4 regions of the Klebsiella quasivariicola genome follow, and region 4 is predicted to be linked to each of the others. Evidence: predicted binding sites of a transcription regulator. Region 4 holds the regulator's gene; each other region holds the start of a gene.
The links. Region 4 encodes Fur, which represses iron uptake genes when iron is present. Its sites were predicted from a motif close to ATAATAATGAGAACNACTATCAA; they were not measured.
Positions count from the first base shown of each region.

Region 1: the regulator Fur is predicted to act here: its motif matches at 4,992-5,014, upstream of sodA (superoxide dismutase [Mn]).
Region 2: the regulator Fur is predicted to act here: its motif matches at 2,395-2,417, upstream of efeU (iron uptake transporter permease EfeU).
Region 3: the regulator Fur is predicted to act here: its motif matches at 3,969-3,991, upstream of feoA (ferrous iron transporter A).

Region 1 is NZ_CP022823.1:5,422,451-5,429,826, reverse strand. It holds gene rhaA (L-rhamnose isomerase) at 1-202, opposite strand, end outside; gene rhaB (rhamnulokinase) at 199-1,665, opposite strand; gene rhaS (HTH-type transcriptional activator RhaS) at 1,976-2,812, shown strand; gene rhaR (HTH-type transcriptional activator RhaR) at 2,886-3,731, shown strand; gene rhaT (L-rhamnose/proton symporter RhaT) at 3,764-4,798, opposite strand; gene sodA (superoxide dismutase [Mn]) at 5,088-5,708, shown strand; gene yiiM (6-hydroxyaminopurine reductase) at 5,781-6,455, shown strand; gene cpxA (envelope stress sensor histidine kinase CpxA) at 6,519-7,376, opposite strand, start outside.
Region 2 is NZ_CP022823.1:3,568,462-3,575,837, reverse strand. It holds gene putP (sodium/proline symporter PutP) at 1-417, shown strand, start outside; gene B8P98_RS18030 (DUF3574 domain-containing protein) at 552-986, shown strand; gene B8P98_RS18025 (NupC/NupG family nucleoside CNT transporter) at 1,018-2,202, opposite strand; gene efeU (iron uptake transporter permease EfeU) at 2,473-3,303, shown strand; gene efeO (iron uptake system protein EfeO) at 3,355-4,482, shown strand; gene efeB (iron uptake transporter deferrochelatase/peroxidase subunit) at 4,487-5,770, shown strand; gene phoH (phosphate starvation-inducible protein PhoH) at 6,275-7,063, shown strand; tRNA gene B8P98_RS18000 (tRNA-Ser) at 7,363-7,376, opposite strand, start outside.
Region 3 is NZ_CP022823.1:365,446-372,821, forward strand. It holds gene bioH (pimeloyl-ACP methyl ester esterase BioH) at 1-576, shown strand, start outside; gene B8P98_RS01735 (YdgH/BhsA/McbA-like domain containing protein) at 697-966, shown strand; gene feoC ([Fe-S]-dependent transcriptional repressor FeoC) at 1,038-1,277, opposite strand; gene feoB (Fe(2+) transporter permease subunit FeoB) at 1,287-3,605, opposite strand; gene feoA (ferrous iron transporter A) at 3,634-3,861, opposite strand; gene B8P98_RS01755 (Tex family protein) at 4,277-6,607, opposite strand; gene greB (transcription elongation factor GreB) at 6,708-7,181, opposite strand.
Region 4 is NZ_CP022823.1:3,979,878-3,987,253, forward strand. It holds gene seqA (replication initiation negative regulator SeqA) at 1-252, opposite strand, end outside; gene ybfF (esterase) at 436-1,209, shown strand; gene ybfE (LexA regulated protein) at 1,343-1,636, shown strand; gene fldA (flavodoxin FldA) at 1,788-2,318, shown strand; gene fur (ferric iron uptake transcriptional regulator) at 2,610-3,062, shown strand; gene tcuR (tricarballylate utilization LysR family transcriptional regulator TcuR) at 3,189-4,115, shown strand; gene tcuA (FAD-dependent tricarballylate dehydrogenase TcuA) at 4,213-5,616, shown strand; gene tcuB (tricarballylate utilization 4Fe-4S protein TcuB) at 5,603-6,742, shown strand; gene tcuC (MFS transporter) at 6,798-7,376, shown strand, end outside.

The sequences.
Region 1 (7,376 bases), 1.4 Mb from region 4:
TGCCCGGGTAGTTGCCGGTCGCCTGGATGCCGCCGGTCAGGCTTCCCGCCGGGTTTTCGAAACCGGCGACGTCGTCACCCTGCCAGCAGTGCATGGAGACGGGCAGACGGTCCAGCTGGCGCAGGGCCTCCTCGACATCCACGCCGACGGCGGCGTAGCGCTGCTTAGCAATTTCCCAGGCTTGTTCAAGTTGAGTGGTCATGCGCAAAGCTCCTTGGTCTGTTGTGGCTGAAACTGCGCCACGAAACGGGCAATTTCACTATCAGGATTGGGGGTAAAAGCGGTGAGCGCTGCGTTGCCGCGCACCACCTGACGAAACTCATCGACATTGGCCAGCTCGTCGAGGGTCATTAACTGGATGCCGATATTGCCGAGGGTGGAGGCCTCCACCGGGCCGGCCACGACGGCGATCCCGCAGGCGTCAGCGCACAGCTGGTTGAGCAGGGCGTTCTGACAGCCGCCGCCGACGATATGCAACTGGCTGAAGGGCTGGCCGCGCAGAGTCGCCAGCTCGTTAAGTACCCGGGCGTAAAGCAGCGCCAGGCTGTCGAAAATGCAGCGCGCCAGCTCGGCGTCGCTGTCAGGAACCGGTTGGCCCGCGTCGCGACAGGCGGCCTGGATCTCGGCGCTCATACTGGCCGGGTTGATAAAGCGATCATCGTTGCAGTCAATAATGAAGCGGCACGCCGGTAGCGCGGCGGTGCGGGCGATCAGCGCCTGCAGGTCGCTGACGTTTTGCTCTTTCAGCACCCGCTGCAGCAGCCACAGGCCCATGATATTTTTCAGCACCCGATAGCGGCCTTCGGCTCCGCCTTCGTTGGTGATATTGGCCTGCAGCGCCGCGTCACAGGTATATGGCGTCAGGCTTTCAAACCCCATCAGCGACCAGGTGCCGGAGGAGAGATAGGCGGCATGGCGGTCGGCCAGCGGGGAGGCGATCACCGCGCTGGCGGTGTCGTGGCTGGCGACAGCGACCACCGGAATACGGTTGCCCTGCGGGCAGATCCAGTGACCAATCACATTGCCGGGGTGGGTCGGCTTTCCGAACCACGCCAACGGCGCGCCGGTCCAGTTCAGCAGCGTCTCATCCCAGCTGTCGCTGTTAATGTTGACCAGCTGGGTGGTGGTGGCGTTGGTATACTCCCAGTTCAGATTGCCGGTCAGGCGGAAGCTGAAATAGTCGGGGATCAGCAGGGCGTGGGCGGCCTGACTGACCAGCTCCGGCTGCTGCTCCACCAGAGCGCGCAGCTGATAAAGGGTGTTAAACGGCAGAAACTGAATACCGCTGCGGCGATAGATTTCCGCCCGGCCCAGCTGCGCTTCAGCGTGACGCAGCAGGCCCTGGGTGCGGTCGTCACGATAGGAGATCGGCAGCCCGACGCGCTGACCCTGCTTATCCAGCAGGACATAATCCACTCCCCAGGTATCGATGCCGATACTGTCGATCAGAATGCCCTGCTCACACACTTTCTCCAGCCCGCGGCGGATCTCGCCTTCCAGGCTATCCACATCCCAGCAGTCGAAGCCGTCTACCTTCTGCAGGCTATTGGTGAAGCGGTGCATTTCGCGCAGCGTCAGGGCGCGCGGCCCGGACTGATAGCTGGCGAGCATTACCCGCCCGCTGGAGGCGCCTAAATCGACGGCGACACAATGACGAATACTCATGGAACGATCCTTCTTAAAATCATTGTTCGCAGTCTAAAAAAGGCCGCTTACTGACACCTTCTCATTACGGACAGTGCAAACTGGCCGCTGGCAAGAAAGCAAAGGTGACCGTGAGGGACATCACAGTTTGCAGTTTTAGGGGGTGGCGAGGGGGATGTGATGGCGTCCGCAGTTCCGCATCTTTCCGGCTGATTCTTGAAAAAGCGGCAGGATTTACGAATTTCGCGGTCAAAAATTGAAGGCCGGATAGCCAACCCTTCATTACTATCAGCCGGTGACTGATAATTTTTCTCATTACGAGGGTGGTATCATGACCATATTGCACAGTACGGATTTCTTTAAGGCCGGGATCTCGACGGTGGCTATTGAACCCCGCCTCCCTCAGTCGGCCTTTCCGGAACATCATCATGATTTCCATGAAATAGTTATCGTGGAACAGGGATCGGGTATTCACGTCTTCAATGGCCAGCCCTATACCATTGGCGGCGGTTCGGTCTGTTTTATCCGCGATCACGATCGCCATCTTTACGAGCACACGGACAATTTGTGTCTGACCAATGTGCTCTATCGCGCGCCGGATGCGTTTCGCTTTCTCGCCGGGGTCAGTCAACTCCTGCCCCAGGAGCAGGAAGGGAACTACCCGTCGCACTGGCGGGTGAATCAGACCGTCCTGCAACAGGTGCGGCATATCGTGGCGCAGATCGAGGCCGTGGGGAGCGACACGGATACCCATGCTGTCGCCAGCCGTGAGATCCTGTTTATGCAGCTGCTGGTGCTGTTACGTAAAAGCAGCCTTGCGGAAGAGGCCACCAACAACGATGCGCGCTTGAATCAACTGTTGGCCTGGCTGGAAGACCATTTTGCGCAGGAGATCTGCTGGGAGGAGGCGGCGGCGCAGTTTTCGCTGTCGCTGCGTACCCTGCACCGCCAGCTGAAGCAGCAGACCGGCCTGACGCCCCAGCGCTATCTTAATCGGGTGCGCCTGATGAAGGCCCGCCACCTGTTGCGCCATAGCGATGAAAGCGTGACTGATATCGCTTATCGCTGCGGCTTTGGCGACAGTAATCATTTTTCGACGCTTTTTCGCCGCGAGTTTGACTGGTCACCGCGCGATATCCGCCAGGGGCGCGACGCCATTCTTCAGTAACGCGAGAAGAGTCAACGTATTGCGGACTAAAAACGCGAATAATGTGCCGTTATCCGCGTTTGGAGTGTGAGCCGTGGCCGGTCTGATTCTACGTAAAGAGGAGTTTTTCCCTTCCGCCACGCAGGCGGTGGCGGTGGCCGACCGCTATCCGCAAAATGTCTTTGCCGAACATACCCATGAGTTCTGCGAGCTGGTGCTGGTGTGGCGGGGCAACGGGCTGCACGTCCTTAACGATCGCCCCTGGCGCATTACCCGCGGCGATCTGTTCTATATTCGCGCCGAAGATAAACACTCCTATGCTTCCGTTAACGATCTCGTTCTGCAGAACATCATCTATTGCCCGGAGCGGCTGCAGCTCAATTTCGACTGGGCCGGGGCGATCCCTGGCCTTTTCGGCACGCCGTGGAAGCCCCACTGGCGCATGGGCAGCACCGGTATGGCTCAGGCGCGCCAGGTGATTAGCCAGCTTGAGCATGAGTGCGCCCGGCGCGACGCGCAGGGAAATGCGATGGCTGAGCTGCTGTTTGCCCAGCTGGCGCTGACGCTGCAGCGCCATCGCTACGCGACGGATGATCCGGCGGCGACGCAGCGCGAAGCATTGCTCGACAAACTGCTGGCCGCGCTGGCGGCCAGCCTTAGCCGCCCCTTTGTTCTGGAGCGTTTCTGCGAGCAAGAGGGCGGCAGCGAGCGGGCGCTTCGTCAGCAGTTCCGCCAGCAAACCGGGATGACCATCAATCACTATTTACGCCAGCTGCGGATCTGCCACGCGCAGTACCTGCTGCAGCATACCGAGCGCTTAATCGGCGATATCGCCATGCAGTGCGGCTTTGAGGACAGTAACTACTTTTCGGTGGTTTTTAGCCGGGAAATCGGCATGTCGCCGGGGCAGTGGCGGCAGCGCAGTCGCGCCGCCGCCTGAAGGCCGTTATTGTCTGTCTGATGACCCGATGGTTAACTGGCCATTCCCAGACCGACGATATTGGCGGCGATGATAATCACCACGCAGCCGAGGCTCAGGACGCTCACCGGACGGCGGCCGGCATTGTTCCACTCCTTCAGTACCAGGCCCACCACTCCGCCGCACAGCACGTAGAAGCTCATGTGCAGCATCCAGCTCATATAGTCATACTGCGCCGGAATGCTGGCGTGGCCCCAGGCATAGAAGAAGAACTGGAGATACCACATCAGACCGCCGAGGGCGGAGAGCAGAAGGTTGCTGATGATAAGCGGTTTTGCCAGCGAGAAATCGGCTTTGACTGACAGGTTCTTCACTTTCGCCAGACGAATAAAGCAGAAGCCAAGATTGACCAGCGCCCCGCCGCCCATAATGACTACATAGCTTGGCAGCGCAGCGTACAGCGGGTCGACGCCGAGCGCTGCGGCGGCATCATGCATCGGTTTGGCGGCGTTCATCGCGAACGACATCCCTGCCGAGAAGATGCCGCACATCACCGCCAGCAGAAGCCCTTTCTTCAGATTGAACTCTTCGGCTTTAATGCCCATTTTACGCTCTTTCAACTGGCCCGCGCGGGTGACGATGCCGACGCCAATCACCGCCACCAGCACGCCGAGCAGCGTCATTTGACCGCCCTGGGTGTGCATCAGCACTGCAAACTGACCGTTAATAATGGGCGTCATCAGCGTGCCGACAATCAGCGTGATACCAATGGCGATGCCAATCCCCATCGACATGCCGAGATAGCGCATGGTCAGGCCATAGTTAATATTACCGATGCCCCACATGGCGCCGAACAGAAAGACCGGCAGCAGCGTGGAGGCGCTAAAAGAGCGGTAGTAGGCCCAGAAATCGGGTAACAGCGTGGCGCTGATGGCCCAGGGCAGGATCAGCCAGGAGACAATCCCACCAACCGACCACATGGTTTCCCACGACCAGTGTTTTACTTTCTTGAACGGGGCATAGAAACAGGCGGCACTGGCGGCTCCTATCAAATGCCAAAAAATACCCATCGTAATCGCGTGGTTCATTGATTTTATCCTCATCTTTTTTTATCGGAGACGGCGGCTTCCGATGTGATGAGTGTAAAAATTGGCCGCTTTGGCCGCCTTCAAGTCCTTGCCACAGGATGGCGAACCCTGGCAACTACTGACTTAATTAGTTGTTCTACATCACAAAACGGCGGGTATTTCTTCTGGTTATATCCATATGAAAAATACGGCATTGATAAGCATTTTCAATACCATTTAATTAACTATAATGGACAAACTGCTTACGCGGCGTTAACACTTGAGCCGCTCGACAATAATGGAGATGATTATGAGCTATACCCTGCCATCCCTGCCGTACGCTTACGATGCTCTGGAACCGCACTTCGACAAGCAGACGATGGAGATCCATCACACTAAACACCACCAGACCTATGTGAACAACGCCAACGCCGCGCTGGAAAGCCTGCCGGAGTTCGCTAACCTGTCCGCTGAAGAGCTGATCACCAAACTGGATCAGCTGCCGGCTGACAAAAAAACCGTACTGCGTAACAACGCGGGCGGCCACGCGAACCACAGCCTGTTCTGGAAAGGCCTGAAAACCGGCACTACCCTGCAGGGCGATCTGAAAGCGGCTATCGAGCGCGATTTCGGCTCCGTAGACAACTTCAAAGCGGAATTTGAAAAAGCCGCTGCGACCCGTTTCGGCTCTGGCTGGGCGTGGCTGGTACTGAAAGGTGACAAACTGGCCGTTGTCTCCACGGCTAACCAGGATTCCCCGCTGATGGGCGAAGCCATTTCCGGCGCTTCCGGCTACCCGATCCTGGGTCTGGACGTATGGGAACACGCTTACTACCTGAAATTCCAGAACCGTCGTCCGGACTACATCAAAGCCTTCTGGGACGTGGTGAACTGGGACGAAGCTGCAGCGCGTTTTGCCGCCAAAAAATAAGGTTGCATTGCGCTAAGAGAGAAGCGAGTCTGATGACTCGCTTTTTTTATATCTGTAGCAAGGAGAGCAGCCATGCATTATCCGGTGAATGTCTTTATCGGCAAAATCAGGGATTACGCGGGCAGTCGCCCCAGCGCGATCGGTAAAATCCAGGTTGATGGCGAACTGCTGCTTGGCGAACGCGGTCTCGAAGGGGACGAGCAGGCGGAGAAAAAAATCCACGGCGGTCCGGACCGCGCGCTGTGCCACTATCCGCGCGAACACTATGCCGACTGGATCCGTGACTTCCCCCAGCAGGCCGAGCGGTTCTGTGCGCCGGCGTTCGGCGAAAACCTCTCCACCACCGGGCTTACCGAGCAAAACGTCTATATCGGCGATATCTTTCGCTGGGGCGACGCGCTGATTCAGGTCACCCAGCCGCGATCGCCGTGCTTCAAGCTCAACTTTCATTTTGCGATCAATGATATGGCTCAGCTGATGCAAAACAGCGGAAAAACCGGCTGGCTGTACCGGGTGATTGCCGGAGGGCAAGTTTCCAGCGATGCGCCGCTCAAGCTGGTTTCCCGGCTGAGTGATGTCAGTGTTCATGAGGCCGGGGCGATTGCCTGGCAGATGCCGTTTGATGATGACCAGTATCATCGTTTATTGTCGGCAGCGGGCCTGTCGGTGAGCTGGAGCAGAACCATGCAGAAACGGCGTTTAAGCGGCAAGATCGAGGATAATTCGCGGAGATTATGGGGGAAATAATTCCCCCCTATTGCGTATTTCCGGGGAAGCTCCCGGCTTAGCGCAGCGTAAGCCGGGATAGCATCAGGTTCTTTTATACAACGGCAGCCAGATTGTTAAACGCAGACCACCCAGCGGGCTGTCGTCGGCCTTCACCCAGCCGCGGTGCTGCTGAATAGCGGTTTCGACAATTGCCAGCCCCAGGCCGGTACCGCCGGACTCGCGGTCGCGCGCCTCGTCGGTTCGGTAGAATGGCCGGAAAATCTGTTCGCGATCCTCCGGGCTGACGCCCGGGCCGTCGTCGTCCACGTTAACCGTAATTCCGTCTTTGTCCACCGAGAAGCTGACGGAAATCTTCGTGTGCGAGTAACGCAGGGCGTTGCGGACGATATTCTCCAGCGCGCTTTCCAGCGCATTAGGGTTACCGTACAGCGGCCATGGGCCCGGCGGATACTCAACGGTGAAAGATTTCCCCATCTGCTCGGCTTCAAACGCCGCATTGTCCAGCACTTCCCCCCATAGCTGATTGGCTTTCACCGTCTCGCTGACCAGGGCGTTTTTCGCCTGATTGCGCGACATCACCAGCAGGTCGTTGATCATGCTGTCCAGCCGGTGCGCTTCGGTTTCGATACGCTCCAGCTCTTTGCTCTCACCGCTGCGGCGGCGCAGCAGGGCGGTACCCAGCTGCAGGCGCGTAAGCGGCGTGCGCAGCTCGTGCGAGATATCGGACAGCAGCCGCTGCTGGCTGGTCATCATCCTTTCCAGGGCGGTGACCATCTGGTTAAAGCTGGCGCCAGCGGCTAAAAACTCCTGCGGCCCGGCTTCCAGCTCCGGATGCTGCCGCAGGTTACCCTGGGCAACTTCATCGGCGGCATTTTTCAGCTTACGCGCCGGTTTCGCCAGGCTCCACGCCAGCCACAGCAGCAGCGGGGCGCTGACCAG
Region 2 (7,376 bases), 410 kb from region 4:
AACGCCGGCCAGAAAGAGCTGGTGTGGGTGGGCCGTATGATGGTGCTGGTGGTGGCTCTGGTGGCGATTGCCCTGGCGGCCAATCCGGAAAACCGCGTGCTGGGTCTGGTGAGCTACGCCTGGGCTGGCTTCGGCGCCGCCTTTGGCCCGGTGGTCCTGTTCTCGGTGATGTGGTCACGCATGACCCGTAACGGCGCGCTGGCCGGGATGGTGATTGGCGCCCTGACCGTGATCGTCTGGAAGCAATTTGGCTGGCTGGGCCTGTATGAAATTATTCCGGGCTTTATCTTCGGTAGCCTGGGAATTGTGGTCTTCAGCCTGCTGGATAAAGCGCCGTCGGCCAGCATGCAGCAGCGCTTCGCCGAAGCGGATGCCCACTACCATACGCCGGCGCCGGTACGTGCCACGGCTGAATAAGATCATCTGACGTTCACGAGCCCGCCGCTGGCGGGCTTTTTTGTGCCTGTTGCCGGGCTGGAATATTATAACCCTTGCTAATTATTTGAAAATCCGCTGATATTTCCTGACTAATAACAATGAGGATAGCAAAGATGACGTTCAGACAGGGTGCAATGGCGCTGGTGCTGGCAGGGTTACTCAGCGGCTGCGTGGCGGGGGAAAGTTCGTCGACCCGCGCGGCGAAGCCCGGCGCCTGCCCGGCGGATCGGTCCATGGTGCAAACCACGCTTTATTTCGGCCTGAGCCGCCCGGCGGGGAAAGACATCACTGCTGAAGAGTGGCAGCAGTTTGTCGACCGCGACGTGACGCCGCGTTTTCGCGATGGGCTGACGGTGTTTGATGCCCGCGGTCAGTGGCTGGGCCAGAATGGTCAGGTAGTGCGGGAGCAGAGCAAGGCGCTGATGGTGATCCATGGGCATGACGCGCAGAGCGAGGCCGGTATTGAAGCCCTGCGCCAGGGCTATAAATCACGCTTCGCGCAGGAATCGGTAATGCGTGTCGACCAGCCGGTCTGCGTGCAGTTCTGAGTAAACGGCGGGGGCAGCCCCGCCGTTTGTCTTACAGCACCAGCCCGGCGAAGCTGGCGGAAAGCAGGCTCACCAGCGTGGCGCTATACACCAGCCGCAGGCCGAAGCGGGAGACGATATTGCCCTGGGGTTCATTCAGGCCTTTGATCGCTCCGGCGATAATGCCGATCGAGGCAAAGTTAGCAAACGACACCAGGAATACCGAGAGAATGCCGAGCCCGCGAGGGGTCATGCTGGCGGCAATCTTTTGTAGCTCAATCATCGCCACAAATTCGTTCGCGACCAGCTTGGTGGCCATAATACTGCCGGCGTTCAGCGCATCGCTCAGCGGGATGCCGATAAGCCACGCCAGCGGGTAGAAGACGTAGCCGAGGATCTGCTGGAAGCTGAGACCAAACAGGGTGGCGAACAGCGCGTTAATGGCGCTGATCAGAGCGATAAAACCGATCAGCATCGCCAGAATAATCATCGCCACTTTAAAGCCGGCCAGAATATATTCCCCGAGCATTTCAAAGAAACTCTGCGATTCGTGTAGCTTCTCGAGTTTTATTTCCTGCTCGCTGCCCGGCCGCGTCGGGTTAATCACCGACAGCACGATAAAGGTGCTGAACATATTGAGGATCAGCGCCGCGACGACATATTTGGCGTCCAGCATGGTCATATAGGCGCCGACAATCGACAGCGATACGGTCGACATGGCCGTCGCCGCCATGGTGAACAGTCGGCGTGAGGAGAGGTCGCCCAGTACGCCCTTGTAGGCGATGAAATTCTCCGACTGGCCGAGGATCAGCGAGCTGACGGCGTTGAAAGATTCCAGCTTACCCATGCCGTTTACTTTTGATAACAGGGTACCAATCACCCGAATAAAAATCGGCAGGATCCGCCAGTGCTGAAGAATACCAATCAGCGCGGAAATAAACACAATCGGACACAGGACGCCCAGGAAAATAAAGGCTAACCCTTTTTCACTCATGCCGCCAAACACGAAATTGGTTCCTTCGGCGGCGAAACCTAACAGTGAAGCAAAAAAGCCGGAAATATTTTTTACCAGCCACAGGCCGCTTTCGGCGTGCAGGAAAAAGAAGACAAGCGCTATTTCGATAATAATCAACTGGAGAATATAACGAATACGAATTTTTTGTCTGTCATAGCTGACAAGCCAGGCCAGGGCGAGGATCACCACCAGCGCCAGCAGGAAATGAAAAAGTGCAGTCATGTTGTTCTTTTCGCAGGTCAATAAGGCCGCCATTTAGCCATAGCCGCCGCGGCGGGTAAATATCTGGCGTAAAAAATCCTTTGCTTATTCTTTTCCTTCATAACAGGCGAATATTTTCGCAAGTCATTATTTGTCAGCAATTTATTTACAACTAGTCATCATTCTCTGCACATTTCGCTTGTGTTTCTGAGTATTGTAATGATAATCACTATCATAAATATTACCTGTTTTTGCATTCGTTGACGGTGATTTACATTTAAGGGTGTTGGCATGTTTGTCCCATTTCTCATTATGTTACGCGAAGGCCTTGAGGCTGCGCTGATTGTCAGCCTGATCGCCAGCTATCTGAAACGCACCCAGCGCGGAAACTGGATTGCCGTGATGTGGATTGGCGTGATCCTCGCAGCGGCGCTGTGTCTTGGCTTAGGCATTTTTATCAACGAAACCACCGGTGAATTTCCTCAGCGCGAACAGGAACTGTTCGAAGGGATCGTCGCGGTCATCGCGGTGGTGATCCTGACGTGGATGGTCTTCTGGATGCGCAATGTTTCGCGCAACGTCAAACAGCAGCTGGAGCAGGCCGTGGACAAGGCGCTGCAGCGCGGCAATCACCATGGCTGGGCGCTGGTGATGATGGTCTTTTTCGCGGTTGCCCGTGAGGGGCTGGAGTCGGTCTTCTTTCTGCTGGCGGCATTCCAGCAGGACGTTGGCATCTGGCCGCCGCTGGGGGCGTTGCTGGGTCTGGCAACGGCGATTGTGCTGGGCTTCCTGCTCTACTGGGGCGGTATCCGCCTCAACCTCGGTGTGTTCTTCAAATGGACCAGCCTGTTTATCCTGCTGGTGGCCGCTGGCCTGGCCGCGGGGGCGATCCGCGCTTTCCACGAGGCCGGCCTGTGGAACCTGTTCCAGGATACCGCCTTCGATCTGAGTAACGTGCTGTCAACGCATACGCTGTTCGGCACGCTGCTGGAGGGGATCTTTGGCTACCAGGAGGCCCCGAGCGTCAGCGAAGTGACTGTTTATCTGCTTTACCTGATCCCGGCGCTGGTGATGTTTGCCCTGCCGCCGCGGAATAATACGACTGCCTCGCGGGCCGCCTGATCGGGCGCTGCGAGCTTATAAGCGACACTCTACTTACCGAAAGGGATGATCATGATGATTCATTTTCGCCGTAATGCGCTGCGGGTGACTGTGGCCGCGCTGCTCAGCTCTGCATTCGGTGCTCAGGCTGCGGATATCCCGCAGGTGAAAGTCACTGTCAATGATAAACAGTGCGAGCCGATGCAGGTAACCGTTAATGCGGGCAAAACCCAGTTTATTATTCAGAACCACAGCCAGAAAGCGCTGGAGTGGGAGATTCTGAAAGGGGTGATGGTGGTGGAAGAGCGTGAAAACATCGCGCCGGGCTTTACCCAGAAGCTCACCGCGAACCTGCAGCCGGGTGAATATGACATGACCTGCGGCCTGCTCACCAACCCGAAAGGCAAACTTATCGTTACCGGCGCCGCCACCAAAGACGCGGCGAAAGCCGATGCGGTGCTGAGCCTCGGCGAAGCGATCACCGCTTATAAAACCTATGTGACGGCGGAAACCGCGCAGCTGGTCAGCGGTACTAAAGCCTTTACCGACGCGGTGAAAGCCGGCGATATCGAAAAAGCGAAAGCCCTGTACGCCCCAACCCGTCAGCACTACGAGCGCATCGAGCCCATTGCCGAGCTGTTCTCTGATCTTGACGGAAGCATCGACGCCCGCGAAGACGACTTCGAGAAAAAAGCAGAAGATCCGAAATTCACCGGTTTCCACCGTCTGGAAAAAGCGCTGTTTGGCGATAACAGCGTCAAGGGCATGGAAAAATATGCCGATCAGCTGAACAGCGATGTGCTGGAGCTGCAAAAACGCATCAGCGAGCTGGCATTCCCGCCATCAAAAGTGGTGGGCGGCGCGGCAGGATTAATTGAGGAAGTCGCGGCCAGCAAGATCAGCGGTGAAGAAGATCGCTACAGCCATACCGATCTGTGGGACTTCCAGGCCAACATTGACGGCGCGCAGAAAATTGTCGACCTGCTGCGCCCGCAGCTGCAAAAAGAGAACAGCGCGCTGCTGGCGAAAGTGGACGCCAACTTTAAGAAAGTGGACAGCATCCTCAGCAAATATCGCACCAAAGACGGTTTCGAGACCTACGATAAGCTGACCACCGCTGACCGTAATGCGCTGAAAGGGCCGATCACCACCCTGGCGGAAGATCTGGCTCAGCTGCGCGGGATCCTGGGGCTGGACTAAGTCGATGGCACAGCAGAAACCCCACGACGTGAACGAGCCGTCACGTCGTCGCTTACTGAAAGGGATCGGCGCGCTTGGCGGCGCGCTGGCCATCACCGGCGGCTGCCCGGTAGCGCATGCGGCAAAAGCGGAAAGTTCTCCGGGGACGCTCACACCCGACGCGCGCCAGGAAAAGCAGCCATTCTATGGCCGGCATCAGGCGGGCATTCTGACGCCGCAGCAGGCTTCGATGATGCTGGTGGCCTTCGATGTGCTGGCGGCCGATAAAGCCGACCTCGAGCGTCTGTTTCGACTGCTGACCCAGCGTATCGCCTTTTTAACCCAGGGCGGCCCGGCGCCGGACACACCCAATCCGCGGCTGCCGCCGATGGATTCCGGCATCCTGGGGCCGTGGATTGCCCCGGATAACCTGACCATGACCGTCTCGGTCGGCCATTCGCTGTTTGATGAGCGTTTTGGCCTGGCGGATAAAGCGCCGAAAAAGCTGCAGCCGATGACCCGCTTCCCCAACGATTCGCTGGATGCCGCCCTGTGCCATGGCGACCTGCTGCTGCAGATCTGCGCCAATACCCAGGATACGGTGATCCATGCCCTGCGTGATGTCATCAAACATACGCCGGATCTGCTGAGCGTGCGCTGGAAGCGGGAAGGGTTTATCTCCGACAGCGCGGCGCGCAGTAAAGGCAAAGAGACTCCCATCAATCTGCTGGGTTTTAAAGATGGTACTGCTAACCCGGCGAGCGACGACAGCGCGCTGATGGATAACGTCGTGTGGGTGACAGCCGATCAGGACGAGCCGGCCTGGACCGTGGGCGGCAGCTATCAGGCGGCGCGCATCATCCAGTTTCACGTCGAGTTCTGGGACCGGACGCCGCTCAAAGAGCAGCAGACCATCTTTGGCCGCGACAAACACAGCGGTGCGCCGCTGGGGATGAAAAACGAACACGATACCCCCGATTACAGTAAAGATCCTAACGGCGAAGTCATTGCGCTGGATAGCCATATTCGTCTGGCCAATCCCCGCACGCCGGAAACCCAGTCCAGCCTGATGATGCGCCGCGGCTACAGCTATTCGCTGGGAGTCACTAATGCCGGACAACTGGATATGGGGCTGTTATTCGTTTGCTATCAGCACGATCTGGAAAAGGGGTTTCTGACGGTGCAGAAACGGCTTAACGGCGAGGCGCTGGAGGAGTACGTCAAACCCATCGGCGGGGGCTACTTCTTTGTTTTACCCGGCGTAGTGGATGAAAAACACTATTTGGGACAGTCGCTACTGCAGGCCTGATACCGACCCTGTCCGTAAGGGCAGGGCGTTTTCTGCTGTTTTTCTCTTTTTTCTTATATTTCCTGCCATGTGTTATATTTCTGTAATACAAATGACCGATAGTCTCCTACACTTGCTTAAGAACTATTTGTTGCGTCATTGTGAAAAATAAGTTGCATTAAGAATCTTTTTTGATGTACTTATTACATACGCGGTAGTTCCCGGCAGTGTGACGTTTCACTATGGAGATCGCGAATGGTAAGGTCCCGTACCGGACAACGTAAAACCACAGACCGTACTCTTCAGCACGGAAGCTCCGCTTCCGGCAGCGATTTTCTTACTCTTTCTCTCTCCGCTTCGAATTATTACCACCTTGGCAGGGTACGCGGTGCGCGTAGCCGCGACTCGTTGTCAGTTCTACCGGCAAGCAATGGCTTACAAGGAAGCCAAACCTCAATCGTTCGTGCGCATAGTCGCGTCGATGTTGACGCGTGTGATGTAAACCAACAACGCAAGGTGCTATCCATGGGAAGACAAAAAGCAGTGATCAAAGCTCGTCGTGAAGCAAAACGTGTGCTGAGACGGGATTCACGCAGCCATAAGCAGCGTGAAGAAGAATCGGTCACATCGCTTGTGCAAATGAGTGGCGTAGAAGCAATTGGCATGGCGCGGGACAGCCGTGATACTTCCCCAATTGAGGCGCGCAATGAGGCTCAGGCGCATTATCTGAATGCCATCGACAATAAACAGCTGATTTTCGCCACCGGCGAAGCCGGATGCGGCAAGACCTGGATCAGTGCGGCGAAGGCAGCTGAAGCTCTGATCCATAAGGATGTGGACAGAATTATTGTTACCCGTCCCGTTCTGCAGGCCGACGAAGATCTCGGCTTCTTACCGGGAGATATCGCCGAGAAGTTCGCTCCCTATTTCCGACCGGTTTACGACGTGCTGGTGAAAAGGCTGGGGGCTTCCTTTATGCAGTACTGCCTGCGTCCGGAAATCGGCAAGGTGGAAATCGCGCCGTTCGCCTATATGCGCGGACGTACCTTTGAAAATGCGGTGGTGATCCTGGACGAGGCCCAGAACGTGACCGCAGCGCAAATGAAGATGTTTTTAACCCGCCTCGGGGAGAACGTGACGGTTATCGTCAATGGCGATATCACCCAGTGCGACTTGCCCTCTGGCGTGAGATCTGGCCTGAGCGATGCGCTGGCGCGTTTTGAGGAAGACGAGATGATCGGCATCGTGCGTTTCACCACCGATGACTGCGTGCGCTCGGCCCTCTGCCAGCGGACGCTGAAAGCCTATTATTGATCGTCATACTGTGAGCAAGGCCCGGGCTAGCCCGGGCTTTGTTTTTTGGGGCATTCTCCCGGCGGGTGCTACATGCGAAAAAAAAGCCCGTACTTTCGTACGAGCTCTTCTTAAAATATGGCGGTGAGGGGGGGATTGACTCGCTTCGCTCGCCCCTGCGGGGCAGCCCGCTCGCAGGCTCGCGGTCTGTCCAACTGGCGTTGCCAGTTGTCGAACCCCGGTCGGGGGTTCTCATCCCCCCGGCGGGTGCTACATGCGAAAAAAAAGCCCGTACTTTCGTACGAGCTCTTCTTAAAATATGGCGGTGAGGGGG
Region 3 (7,376 bases), 1.9 Mb from region 4:
CGGGTGCTTGAGCAGGCCCCTCCACAGGCAGTGTGGCTGGGCTGGAGCCTGGGCGGACTGGTGGCCAGCCAGGTCGCGCTTATGCACCCGGAACGCGTGCAGGCGCTGGTGACGGTCGCCTCTTCCCCCTGTTTCGCGGCCCGCGACGACTGGCCCGGCATTAAGCCCGAGGTGCTGGCCGGGTTTCAGCAGCAGCTAAGCGACGATTTCCAGCGCACCGTCGAGCGGTTCCTTGCTCTGCAAACCATGGGCACAGAGAGCGCGCGTCAGGATGCACGAGCGTTAAAGCAGGCGGTGCTCTCGCTGCCGATGCCTTCCGCCGAGGCGCTGAACGGTGGGCTGGAGATCCTCAGAACCGTTGATCTGCGCCAGGCGCTGGTCGGGCTGCCAATGCCGTTTTTGCGGCTGTACGGTCGGCTGGACGGACTGGTGCCGCGCAAGATCGTCCCGTTGCTGGACGATCTGTGGCCGGAAAGTGAGTCAATCCTCTTCGATAAGGCAGCGCATGCGCCGTTCGTTTCCCATCCCGAGGCCTTCTGCGAGCCGCTGCTGGCGTTGAAAAAGCGGCTGGGTTAATTTTTTTTGCCACGTCATGGTAAAAGGGCCATTCATAGCAATACTTAGGTTGTCACGGTGGTTGATTATTTCATTCCGCCATCGTGGCCTACAATAACAACCTTATGGAGAGTAGAGGCTATGAAACTTGTTACAGGAATGGTTGCATCTCTGGTGATAGGCACCCTGTCTTTCGGCGCGTTCGCTGCGAAAGAGATCCAAAAAGAAGATGTGGCGAAGATGAACCTGACCAAGGTCGGCAGCATCACGACCTCAAGGACCACCTCGCCGATGGACGCCCGCCGCGATCTGTCTAAAAAAGCGGATGAGCTGGGCGGGAAGTACTTTGTGGTGATTGCCGGGCAGAAAAACGAAAAAACCGTTCACGCTAACGCTGACGTTTATAAATAATCCAGTCATAAAAAACGGGCCAGCAGGCCCGTTTTTTACTGATATCTCACGCTATTCTGGCCATGCTGTTTTCATCGCAGCGCCCACCACTCCTGCTGGCACGCGACTTTTCCTTCAGGACAGCTTTTACAGCTGCCTGAAAGGCAGCCTTCGCTCGTTTCGCTGATCCGTACCACCTTACCCATGGCTTCCATTCGCTCAAGCATGGCGTCAATCATTGGCTGAGGCGTCTGCAGGCGAGCGCTGAGCTGTTTTGCCTCCATGCGGCCCTGCAGGGCCAGCATATCGCGGACTTCCATTAACGACGCCACAGGCCCTCCTTAGTGGCAATCGCCAGCCGGGCTGGCGCAGCAGGAGGTTGGCGTTTTCCGCGTGGCCAGCAGGGAGACGTCCACCCGGCTGCGCGCGCGGCGCAGCAGGCCGAAGAGCACCACGTTGAACAACACTACTGCCAGGATACATACCAGGCTGTAGCGCGGATGATCGCTAAAGCTGACGGTCTGGTAGTAGAGCGTCGAGAGCGAATAGGCAATATTCAGACCCCACAGAATGGAGAAGGTCATCCAGCCGCGGCTCGATTCGCGGGCGATAGCGCCCATCACCGAGATGCAGGGGATATAGAGCAGGACGAAAATCAGGTAGCTGTATGCCGCCGCCGCGCTGCCAAATTTACTGCCCATCACGCCCATGGCGCCAGTGGCCATTTCACCATCGCCTTTGCTGGCTTCGATGGGGTTGGCCAGGACGCTGAGGCTGAAGGTGTCTTTCAGTCCCTGCCAGGTTTCGTCGACGGCGGCCAGCAGTTCTTCGCCGAGGCTGAAGGTTTGCGGATTGAAGTCCTCGTTCTGGATATCTTCGGCGGTATAGAGGGTGTTCAACGTACCCACTACAACCTCTTTCGCCATCGCGCCAGTAAACAGGCCGACGGTGGCCTGCCAGTTATCTTCATGCACGCCGATCGGCTTAAACACCGGGGTAATGACCCGGCTCACCGAGGCCAGCGCGGAGTCGTTGATGTTGTCGACGACTTTACCGCTCAGTGAGAAGCTGTTCAGTGCACTGAGGAAGATACTGACGATGACGATCACCTTCCCGGCGCGCAGCACAAAGCCTTTCAGGCGCTGCCAGGTCTGGATAATCAGGCTCTTGATGTGCGGGACGTGGTACACCGGCAGCTCCATCACGAACGGCGAGGCTTCACCGCGCATAATGGTGTGCTTCAGCATCAGGCCGGTGAGAATCGCCATCACAATGCCCAGCACGTAGAGCGAGAAGACCGCCAGCGCGCCGTTCTGCCCGAAGAAGGCGGCCGCGAAGACGGCGAAGATTGCCAGCCGCGCGCCGCAGGACATAAACGGCGCCATCATAATAGTCATCAGACGCTCACGCGGGGCGTCAAGGGTACGGGCACCCATCACCGACGGCACGTTGCAGCCGAAACCGACAATCAGCGGAACGAAGGATTTCCCCGGCAGGCCGAGGGCTTGCATCAGCCGGTCCATGACAAAGGCGGCGCGCGCCATGTAGCCGGAGTCCTCAAGGAAGGAGAGGAACAGATACATCATGCCGATCTGCGGCACCAGCGGCAGCACCGTGTTGATACCGCCGCCGATCCCCTGGGCGAGGAACACGGTCAGCCAGTCCGGGAAGTGCAGGGTGTAACCCAGCCATTGAATGCCATGCACAAAGATCGCGACCGAGCCGGCATCGAAAATCGGCTGTAGCGCGCCGCCAATGTTGATTGCCAGCAGGAACATCAGGTACATGACAAAGAGGAAAATCGGCAACCCGAGGAAGCGGTTGAGGATCACTTTGTCCATCGCGGCGGTGAAGCGGCTTGGCTCGGCGGTCAGGGTGTTGCTGACGGCATCGCAAACGGCAGCGATGGTCTGATAGCGGGCGTCTGCGATATGCAGCGCCGGATCGTCGATCTCGTCGCTGAGGTTCGCCAGAGCGATATCCAGTTTGTCAGCGGCGTCGCCGGCATAGGCCCGGCTGTAGATATCACCTTCCAGCATCTGCAGGCCCAGCCAGCGCCGCTGGCGGGCCGGGATCTGCGCCGACATCTGCTGCGCCAGCAGGTCAGCTTCGCGCAGCAGCGGCTGCGGATAGTGGACCAGCTCAATATCGCTGTTGGCCTGGTGGCGGTCGAGAGCGATCTTCAGCGCTTCGATCCCGCGACCGCGGGTCGAAACCAGCGGAATGACCGGACAGCCGAGGCGGGCGGCGAGAGCATCGATATCAATACGCACCTGCTGCTTTTCGGCAATATCCAGCATGTTCAGCGCAACGACGCAGGGGATCCCCAGTTCGAGTAGCTGCAGCGTCAGATAGAGGTTGCGCTCAAGGTTAGAGGCGTCGACCACGTTAATCAGCATGTCGGCATCGCCGCTCAGGATATAGTGGCAGGCAATCTGCTCGTCCAGCGAGGTCTGCGAAGAGATGGTGGTCAGGGAGTAGGTTCCCGGGAGGTCGACCAGCGTGACCTGATGGTCGGTAGTGGCGAAAATGCCCTCTTTACGCTCAACGGTCACCCCGGCCCAGTTGCCCACGCGCTGACGCGCGCCGGTCAACTGATTAAATAAAGTGGTCTTGCCGGAATTAGGATTACCAATTAAACCAACGGTTAATTTTTTCATATTTCAGACTCTTGTGCCGGGCCAGCCGTTATTGTGCAACCGCTTCCAGTTCGATTAAGGCGAGATCTTTTTTGCGTAATACCAGACTGACGCGTCGGGTTTCGATATGAATAGGGTCGCCGAGCGGCGCCACGCGAACCACATGAAAAGAGGAACCGGGCAGCATGCCGAGGGAGAGCAATTTCTGACGGTATGCTGGGCTAATATCGCGGGAGAATCCAATAATTTTCCACGCACTATCAGGTGTGAATTGCATAGGGCCTACTTGTGTATCGCTAACCGAAAATGAATTGACCGGGCGGCGGGATGTCGTCGCGCCGGAGACCATAGCCAACGAAAAAAGGAAAAAACACGCTGAAACCGATGATAATGAGAATGGTTTTTATCATCAATACATATGATGCGATCAACGCTATTTTTAAAGCGGAAATCACTTTTTTATTGACGTGCCGCAAAATTCGTCTGTGATCGAAAATGCGCGAAATATTATTTCGTCGATCTAATGTTTAATTAAGGTTTCTTAAGTTAACGAAATGAAAATATTAATTTCGCTGTCTTTCAGGCGTGGAATAAAAGCAGATTATCAGAAATAACTGAACCTGTTTTGTGCGTGATGGCGATGGCCTGGTTATGAAAAAAACTGCCCCTGAAAAAGGGGCAGGGAGGGATGATTAGCGTTTTTTACCCATCGCCGCGGCGAGGGCATCCATCATCGCGCTGTTACCCGCAGGCTGCGCGTCGCGTCCGCGGGGTTTGGCGGCTTTGGCGGCCGGGCGGTTGCCCTGCGGACGATCCTGGCCACCGCCGCGGCGGGAGGAGCTCTCGCCCGGCTGCTCGTCGAGGCGCATGGTCAGGGCGATACGCTTACGCGGCAGATCGACTTCCATGACTTTGACCTTGACGATGTCGCCCGCTTTCACCACGGTGTGCGGATCTTCAACAAACTTGTCGGAAAGCGACGAAATGTGTACCAGTCCGTCCTGATGAACGCCGATATCAACAAACGCGCCGAAGTTGGTGACGTTAGTGACGGCGCCTTCCAGGATCATCCCCGGCAGCAGGTCGTTCATGGTCTCCACGCCATCGGCGAACTTCGCGGTTTTAAACTCCGGACGCGGATCGCGGCCTGGTTTTTCCAGCTCTTTGATAATGTCGGTGACCGTCGGGACGCCAAACTTCTCATCGGTGAAATCCACAGCCTTCAGGTGGCGCAGCGCGCTGCTGTTGCCCATCAGATCTTTCAGCGCCTGCTGGGTGGCGGCCAGAATGCGTTCGACCACCGGATAGGCTTCCGGGTGGACGGTGGAGGCGTCCAGCGGGTTGTCACCGTGGTTGATACGCAGGAAGCCCGCGCATTGCTCAAAGGCTTTCGGCCCCAGACGGCTAACCTTCAGCAACTGCTGGCGGTTCTGGAACTGGCCGTTCTCATCGCGCCAGGCAACGATGTTCTGCGCCATCATGCGAGTCAGGCCGGCGACGCGGGTCAGCAGCGGAACGGAGGCGGTGTTCAGGTCAACACCGACGGCGTTCACGCAGTCTTCCACCACCGCGTCCAGCTTACGCGCCAGCTGGGTCTGGCTGACATCGTGCTGATACTGGCCGACGCCGATGGATTTCGGGTCGATTTTCACCAGCTCGGCCAACGGATCCTGCAGACGGCGGGCGATGGAGACCGCCCCGCGCAGCGACACGTCGAGATCCGGAAACTCCAGTGCCGCCAGCTCGGAGGCGGAGTAAACGGAAGCCCCGGCTTCGCTGACGATCACTTTCTGGGCGGTGACTTTCGGGAACTGCTTCTGCACGTCGAGGAAGAAACGCTCGGTTTCACGTGAGGCGGTACCGTTGCCGATAGCCACCAGTTCAACGTTGTACTTTTCACACAGCGCGGCGACGGCGACGGCCGCTTTGGCGGCCTGGCCGGTGTGGGGATAGATGGTATCGGTGGCCACCAGTTTGCCGGTACCGTCAACCACGGCGACTTTCACCCCGGTGCGCAGGCCTGGATCGAGTCCCATGGTGGCGCGTAGCCCGGCGGGCGCCGCCATCAGCAGGTCGTGCAGGTTACGGGCGAAGACATTGATGGCTTCGTCCTCCGCGCGCTCGCGCACGGTGCCCATCAGCTCGGTTTCGAGATGCATCAACACCTTGATACGCCAGGTCCAGCTGACCACGCCTTTACGCCAGCTGTCCGCCGGGGCGTTATTCAGGCGCAGGCCCAGGTGATCGATAATAATTTGTTCGCCGTGGCTCTCTTTCGGTGGCTCGTCAAACTGTGGGTCGGCGTTTAAAGAGAGCTGCAGGACGCCTTCGTTGCGACCGCGGAACATCGCCAGCGCGCGGTGCGACGGCACGGTGGAGATCGGTTCATGGTGATCGAAGTAGTCGCGGAATTTAGCGCCTTCCTCTTCTTTGCCGCTGACGACGGTGGAGACCAGATGGGCGTTTTTCCACAGATAGTCGCGGACCTTCGCCAGCAGCGCGGCGTCTTCGGCAAAGCGCTCCATCAGAATATATCGCGCGCCGTCCAGTGCCGCTTTGCTGTCGGCCACGCCCTTATCGGCATCAATATATTTTGCGGCCTCCGCTTCCGGGTCGTGGGACGGTTCGTTCCACAGCAGGTCAGCCAGCGGTTCGAGCCCGGCTTCGATGGCGATCTGCCCGCGAGTACGGCGCTTCGGCTTGTACGGCAGGTAGAGATCTTCCAGTTCGGTTTTGCTGAGCGTGGTGGTGATGGCTTTTTCCAGCGCGTCGGTCAGTTTGCCCTGTTCAGCGATGGATTTGAGGATCGCCTGACGACGGTCTTCGAGTTCGCGCAGATAGCCGAGGCGAGTTTCCAGATTACGCAGCTGCGTGTCATCCAGACCGCCGGTGACTTCTTTACGATAACGTGCAATAAACGGCACGGTGTTCCCTTCATCAAGCAGGCGAACGGCAGCTTCTACCTGTTCGGCTCTGGCCTGAAGTTCACCCGCAATAATGCGGCAGAGCGAATCATTCATCATGGCTTTTAATTCATCTTTAGGGTCAAAAATCAGGGACTAGTTATACGGACTGACGGCTGAAAATGCCAGCCGCGCCCGGCGTCTCTCGGAAAGTTCTTGTCTATTTTACGTATTCGATCTCGTTGACATACCAGCTGGCTTCGCCCGCCGGCGTGTTCACGATGGCCAGGTCGCCGACCTCTTTTTTTAACAACGCGCGCGCCATCGGCGAGTCGATGGAGATATAGTCTTTGCGGCCAAAAATTTCATCGTAGCCGACGATGCGAAAGCGCTTGATATCGCCTTCATCGTTTTCAATCTCTACCCAGGCGCCGAAGAAGACCTTGCCTTCCTGCTGCGGTGAATAATCAACTATCTTTAACTGTTCCAGACATTTGGTCAGATAGCGGACCCGGCGATCGATCTCCCGCAGGCGCTTTTTGTTGTACTGGTAGTCGGCGTTCTCGCTGCGGTCGCCGAGGCTGGCGGCCCAGGTCACCTTTTTGGTCACTTCCGGGCGTTCCTGGCGCCACAGGTAGTCCATTTCCTGCTTCAGTTTTTCATATCCCTCGCGGGTGATCAGCGGCGTTTTCATCGTGAGTTCAACCTTCTGACAGTCTGTCGTTGCGCACAATTTGTAGCGCGTAATAATACCGACAGGATAAATACTGTGTCTTATGATTAAATGTATACTTAACCTGCTGTTAAATATGCTTTGTAACAATTTAGCCTGGAATGTATACCAGATTTAGCTGGTGAGCGCGCCGGGCTTTTTTGAGAATACGCACTG
Region 4 (7,376 bases):
CTCGGCGTATTCATCAGATAACAGCAGCTCGCGCATGGCGCGGACTTTATCTTTCACCGGGTTAGCGGCTTTCACCTCAACGGCAGGCGCTGGCACCAGTGCCGGCGCGGCTTTGCTGACCGGTGTAGCCGGTTGGGAAACGGCGGAAAATTTCAGCATGCGCCGTAAAATGTCGGATGCGCTCTCGCCGATATGCAGAGTGTGGCTGGCAATATAGCGATAGAGTTCATCATCAACTTCAATTGTTTTCATCTTAATCCAGTGCGATATCTTTTCTGAATACAAATCGTTGGGATTATAAGTACAAATCCCAACCGCGGATAGCGTCAAACCAGGATGGCGGTAAAACTCAGAAAACTTCTGGGTCTTGCAGCCGGATGGCAGAATGTCCAACATAATACCCTAACCCGACGGAGCGAAAAAAAGAACTTTGCCATGAAATTAAATAGCCGAGCGCAATCTGCACAGAATTCGCACAACCACTCCCCGATCGTGCTGGTCCACGGTCTGTTTGGCAGCCTGGACAACCTGGGCATCCTCGCCCGCGACCTGATCGCCGACCACGATATTGTGCAGGTCGATATGCGCAACCACGGATTATCGCCGCGGTCGCCAGAGATGACCTACCCCGCCATGGCGCAGGATCTGCTCGATACGCTTGACGCGCACCAGATTGAGCGCGCCACCTTTATCGGCCATTCGATGGGCGGCAAAGCGGTGATGGCGCTCACCGCCCTGGCGCCGGAACGCATCAGCGGACTGGTGGCGATCGATATCGCGCCGGTGGATTATCACGTACGCCGCCATGATGAGATCTTCGCCGCTATCCGCGCCGTCAGCGAATCCGCCGCCAGCACCCGCCGGCAGGCAGCGCAGGTGATGCGCGAGCATCTGCAGGAGGAAGGGGTAATTCAGTTCCTGCTGAAATCCTTCGTCGACGGCGACTGGCGCTTCAACGTGCCGGTGCTGTGGGACCAGTATCCGCATATTGTCGGCTGGGAAACCATTCCGGCCTGGCCACACCCGACGCAGTTTATTCCCGGCGGCAACTCGCCCTATGTGACCGATGCCTACCGTGAAGCGCTGCTGGCCCAGTTCCCGCAGGCGCGGGCCCACGTCATCGCCGGCGCCGGACACTGGGTCCATGCCGAGAAACCCGAGGCGGTATTACGCGCGATCCGTCGTTACCTGATGAGCATCGCCGTCTGATTGGCTAAAATATGCCCGACCGCGCCGCAGAATGCCCGCGGTCGTTGGCGCAGCCGTTCGCCTGATGTATGATGGCGCGCTATCTGCGCCGGCTAGAGCCCGGCTGCTTGTTTCCCCGAAGTCACTCAGAATCATGGCAAAAGAACAAACGGACCGTACGACATTAGATTTGTTCGCAAACGAGCGTCGCCCGGGAAGACCGAAAACCAATCCGCTGTCGCGCGATGAACAACTGCGCATCAACAAACGTAATCAGCTGAAACGCGATAAAGTGCGCGGGCTGAAGCGCGTCGAGTTAAAACTCAACGCGGATGCGGTCGATGCGCTCAACGAGCTGGCGGAAGCGCGTAATATGAGCCGCAGCGATCTCATCGAAGAGATGCTGATGACGCAATTAACCGCCCTGCGCAGCCAGGGAAAAGTCTAACTTTCCGCGAAAAACCCGCATTCATGTAGCAGAGTGTGCAGTCGGGCGTGATTGCTGTTTCCGCGCCCTTGCCTGTTCTGCTATGATTGCCGTTATCTATGGGCATCGCGTCCCTACCACATCATTTAAGTTTCAAGAGGTTATTTTACTCATGGCAATCATCGGCATCTTTTTTGGCAGCGACACCGGCAACACCGAAAATATTGCAAAAATGATTCAAAAGCAGCTTGGTAAAGATGTTGCTGATGTTCACGACATTGCCAAAAGCAGCAAAGAAGACCTGGAAGCCCACGACATCCTGCTGCTCGGCATCCCGACCTGGTACTACGGGGAAGCGCAGTGTGACTGGGACGACTTCTTCCCGACGCTGGAAGAGATCGACTTTAATGGCAAACTGGTGGCGCTGTTCGGCTGCGGCGACCAGGAAGACTACGCAGAATACTTCTGCGACGCGCTGGGCACCATCCGCGACATCATTGAGCCACGCGGCGCGACCATCGTCGGTCACTGGCCGACGGCCGGGTATCATTTTGAGGCTTCCAAAGGCCTGGCGGATGACGACCACTTCGTCGGCCTCGCCATCGATGAAGACCGCCAGCCGGAGCTGACCAACGAGCGCGTGGAGAAGTGGGTGAAGCAGGTTGCCGAAGAGCTGCACCTTGAAGAAATCAAAAACGCCTGATGATTAAGCGGCGTAACTATTGAGTTGCGTCGCATTAATAGACAAAAGCAATCAAACTAATAGCTACAAGTTTTTAACTTTTAATCACATATCTGTACAATGTCCTCTGATTCTACGAGGCACGTGACGCAGTTTGTAGCTGGTGCCTCGTTTTTGACAGCAAACCAGGCCTGATGCTTGCAGTTTTCATTTACCAGTGGCAGTTCTATAATGAGACGCATTACGTCGGGTTAATTTCTGTATGACTTCCGTTGAAGGAAGTAGATCGTTTAGCAACAGGACAGATTCCGCATGACTGACAACAATACCGCATTAAAGAAGGCTGGCCTGAAAGTCACACTTCCTCGACTGAAAATCCTCGAAGTGCTGCAGGAACCGGATAACCATCATGTCAGTGCGGAAGACTTATATAAACGCCTGATCGACATGGGCGAAGAGATTGGTCTGGCGACCGTTTACCGCGTCCTTAACCAGTTTGATGACGCCGGTATCGTGACTCGTCATAATTTTGAAGGCGGAAAATCCGTTTTCGAACTGACCCAGCAGCATCACCACGATCACCTGATCTGCCTCGACTGCGGCAAAGTGATCGAATTCAGTGATGACTCTATTGAAGCGCGCCAGCGTGAAATCGCTTCCCGTCACGGCATCCGCCTGACCAACCACAGTCTGTATCTGTACGGTCACTGTGCGGAAGGGGATTGCCGCGAGGACGAACACGCCCACGACGCAGTGGAAAAGTAATTCCCCGCGTCGTCTGCTCTGAAAAGCCAACCTGCCGGTTGGCTTTTTTATGGGCGCTTCTGCCGCGCTTCCCGCTCAGTCCCCTGGGATAACCTTCCTCGTCCCCGCTTTGTCCGGAGAGTTGATATGGAACTTCGCCAGCTACGCTACTTTGTGCGCATTGTGGAAACCGGCAGCATGGGGCGCGCTGCGCTCGATCTCAATATCGGCGTCTCGGCGCTTAGCCAGCAGATCGCGCGCCTGGAAAACGAACTGGCCATTCGCCTGCTGCAGCGGACCTCCCGCGGGGTCACGCCCACCAGCGCGGGCCTTGCTTTCTACTCCCAGGCGCAGCTGGCGCTGCGCCATGCCGATGATGCCATCCTCGCCGCCCGCGAGGCGCGCCTGTCGGGCCACGTCAGCGTTGGCATGGCCCCCAGCACCGCCTCCGTTCTCGGCGTTCCGTTCATCAATGCGATGCGCGAAAGCTACCCCGACGTGCGCCTGCATCTGGTGGAAAGCCTTTCCGGCAATCTGGAACGGATGATCAACACTCGCCAGCTCGATTTTGCTATCGTTTTCCAGCAGGAGAAGATCCTGCGCTGGAGCGCCAGACCGCTGCTGGAAGAGCGCCTGTTCCTGATTGGCAGCCATGCGCTGTTAGCCCCCCTGCAGGATGACCATATCACCCCCGACCAGCTCGCCACCCTGCCGCTGATTATGCCAAGCCAGGGCCACGGCCTGCGCGGCCGGCTGGAGGCGGTTTGCCAGCAGCATCATCTCAGCGTTGAGGTGGTGGCGGAGATTGACGGCCTGGCCCTGCTGATGCAGGCCGTGCGCAGCGGACTGGGCGCCACTCTTCAGCCCGGGGCCGCCATCTCCCATCTCGACCATCAGGCGCTAAGAGTGATCGGCGTCGCCAATCCGGTGCTGAGTCGCCCCAACTTTCTGGTCAGCCTGTCCGATGATGAGCTCACCCCGGCAGGGCTTGCCGCACGGGTAATACTGAGCAAAGTCATGCGTCAGCTGGTGGAGTCTGGCCGCTGGCCGGGCGCTACCCTTTACACCAACTAAACCCCTCTTTAGCACTACGCCATAGCGCTCTGTCGCCGTTACCGCCTACATTCCCATTACAAATTTAACAATTAATTAAATTGTAAGGGAGCCGATAATGGTGGATGTACTGGTGATTGGCGGCGGCAATGCCGCGCTATGCGCCGCCTTAACCGCCCGGGAGGCCGGCGCCTCGGTGCTGCTGCTGGAGGCGGCGCCGCGGGAGTGGCGCGGCGGCAACTCGCAGCACACCCGTAACCTGCGCTGTATGCACGATGCGCCGCAGGACGTGCTGGTCGACAGCTATCCGGAAGAAGAGTATTGGCAGGATCTGCTGCGCGTCACCGAGGGGAACACCAACGAAGCGCTGGCCCGGCTGGTGATCCGTACCTCGTCACAGTGCCGCGACTGGATGCGCCAGCATGGGGTTAACTTTCAGCCGCCGCTCTCGGGCGCTCTGCACGTTGCCCGCACCAACGCCTTTTTTATGGGCGGCGGCAAAGCGCTGGTCAATGCCTATTACCGCAGCGCGGAGCAGATGGGGGTGCAGATCCGCTACAACACGCCGGTGCAGGCCCTGGAACTGCGCAACGGGGAATTTGTTGCCGCGCTGGCAGGCGAGGAACGGATTGTCGCGAAAAGCTGCGTCCTCGCCGCCGGCGGATTTGAATCCAACCGCGAATGGCTGCGCGAGGCCTGGGGGCAGAACGATCGTGGCGAATGGCCCGCCGATAATTTCCTCATCCGCGGCACCCGCTTCAATCAGGGGGTACTGCTCAAGTTTATGATCGACGCCGGGGCCGATATTATCGGCGATCCTTCGCAATCCCACTGCGTCGCCATTGACGCCCGGGCGCCGCTCTATGACGGCGGGATCTGCACCCGCGTCGACTGCGTGTCGCTGGGGGTGGTGGTGAATCGCGATGCCGAGCGTTTTTATGATGAAGGAGAAGATTTCTGGCCCAAACGCTACGCCATCTGGGGGCGACTGGTCGCCCACCAGCCGGGGCAAATCGGCTACTCGATCATCGACAGTAAAGCCATTGGCCACTTTATGCCCCCCGTCTTTCCCGGCGCTCAGGCCAATACTATCCCCGAGCTGGCGCGCCAGCTCGGGCTGGACGGCGAGCGCTTAGCGCAAACCCTCGCCGATTATAATGCCGCCTGTACCCCGGGTGACTTCGATCATACCCGCCTGGATAACTGCGCCACCTCCGGCCTGACGCCGGCGAAAACCCACTGGGCGCGCCCCCTCGATACGCCGCCTTACTACGGTTACGCCTTACGTCCGGGGATCACCTTCACCTACCTCGGGCTCTACGTCGACGACACCGCCGCCGTCCATTTTGCCGGCAAACCCAGCCGCAATCTGTTTGTCGCCGGGGAAATGATGGCCGGCAATGTGCTCGGCAAAGGCTATACCGCCGGCGTCGGGATGTCGATCGGCACCACCTTCGGTCGCATCGCCGGCCAGCAAGCCGCCCGTGCGGCACAGCAGGAGAACCACCATGAAGTCGCTTGAAAAGCTGATCATTGACGCGCAGATCATCACCGAGCCGGAGGCGGAAGTCGAACGGGTGATGCAGGTGTGTAACGCCTGCCGTTATTGCGAAGGGTTTTGCGCCGTGTTCCCGGCGATGACCCAGCGCCTGGCCTTTGGCAAGGCGGATATCAACTATCTGGCTAACCTGTGTCATAACTGCGGCGCCTGCCTGCACGCCTGCCAGTACGCGCCGCCGCACGAGTTCGCCATTAACGTGCCGAAGGCGATGGCCGAAGTCCGGCTGGAGACCTATCAGCATTACGCCCAGCCCGCCGCCTTTGCCAGCCTGTACCGCCGGGCCGGCGTGACCACCGTGCTGGCGCTGATCGCTGGCCTGATCGTCTTTCTGCTGCTGGCGATGGGGCTCAACGGTTCACTGCTGCACCCGCCGCTGGCCGGTGATTTCTACCAGATATTCCCGCATAACCTGCTGGCGTGGATGTTTGGCTCGGTCTTTGTGCTGGCGATTGGCTTACTGATGACCGGGGTGATCCGTTTCTGGCGCGAGATCTCCCCGGGTCAACCGCAACCGATTGATATTGCAAAGGCATCCCATAATGCGCTGACGCTGAAATATCTCGACGGCGGGCACGGGAAAGGCTGCAACGAAGCCGATGACGCCTTCACGCTGATGCGCCGCCGTTTCCACCACTTCACCTTCTACGGCTTTATGCTCTGTTTCGCCGCCACGGTGGTGGCCACGGGCTATCACTATTTCGCCGGCCGGGAAGCCCCCTACCCGTTCTTCAGCGTCCCGGTGCTTCTCGGGACCCTCGGCGGCATCGGCCTGCTGGTGGGGCCGGCTGGTCTGCTGTGGTTGAACCTGCGCCGGTCGCCGCTGCATGGCGATGCGCGACAAAAACCGATGGACCGCGCATTTATCCTGCTGCTGCTGCTGACCAGCTTCACCGGTCTGGCGCTGCTGGCGGGACGGGATACCTCGTGGATGGGTATTTTGCTCGCCGTTCATCTCGGGGTGGTGATGGCCCTGTTTTTAACCCTTCCCTACGGAAAATTTGCCCACGGATTTTATCGCTGTGCGGCGCTACTCAAGTGGGCGATTGAGAAGCGGCGCGGAAAACAGGCGGCAGTCGCAGGCGACTAACCCGCTCCCTCTTACCTCTATAAAAACAAGATAAAGACAATGGAGAGCACCCGATATGACCCAACAACCTACCCGCGCCGGCACCGTCGGCGCTATCCTCCGCGTGACCAGCGGTAATTTTCTCGAACAGTTCGACTTTTTCCTGTTTGGCTTTTATGCCACCTATATCGCCCGCACCTTTTTTCCGGCGGAGAGCGAGTTCGCGGCGCTGATGCTGACCTTTGCGGTGTTTGGTTCGGGCTTTCTGATGCGCCCCATCGGCGCGGTGGTGCTGGGCGCCTATATCGACAGGATCGGTCGCCGTAAAGGGCTGATGGTCACCCTGGCGATCATGGGCTGCGGGACGCTACTCATCGCCCTGGTACCGGGCTATCAGACCATCGGCGTGCTGGCGCCGATCCTCGTGTTAGTGGGTCGCTTGCTGCAGGGGTTCTCCGCGGGCGTCGAGCTTGGCGGGGTGTCGGTCTATCTGGCGGAGATCGCCACGCCGGGCAATAAAGGCTTCTATACCAGCTGGCAATCCGCCAGCCAGCAGGTGGCCATCGTGATGGCGGCGCTGATTGGCTACGCGCTGAACGCCACCCTGGCGCATGAAGAGATCGCCGACTGGGGCTGGCGCATTCCCTTCTTCATT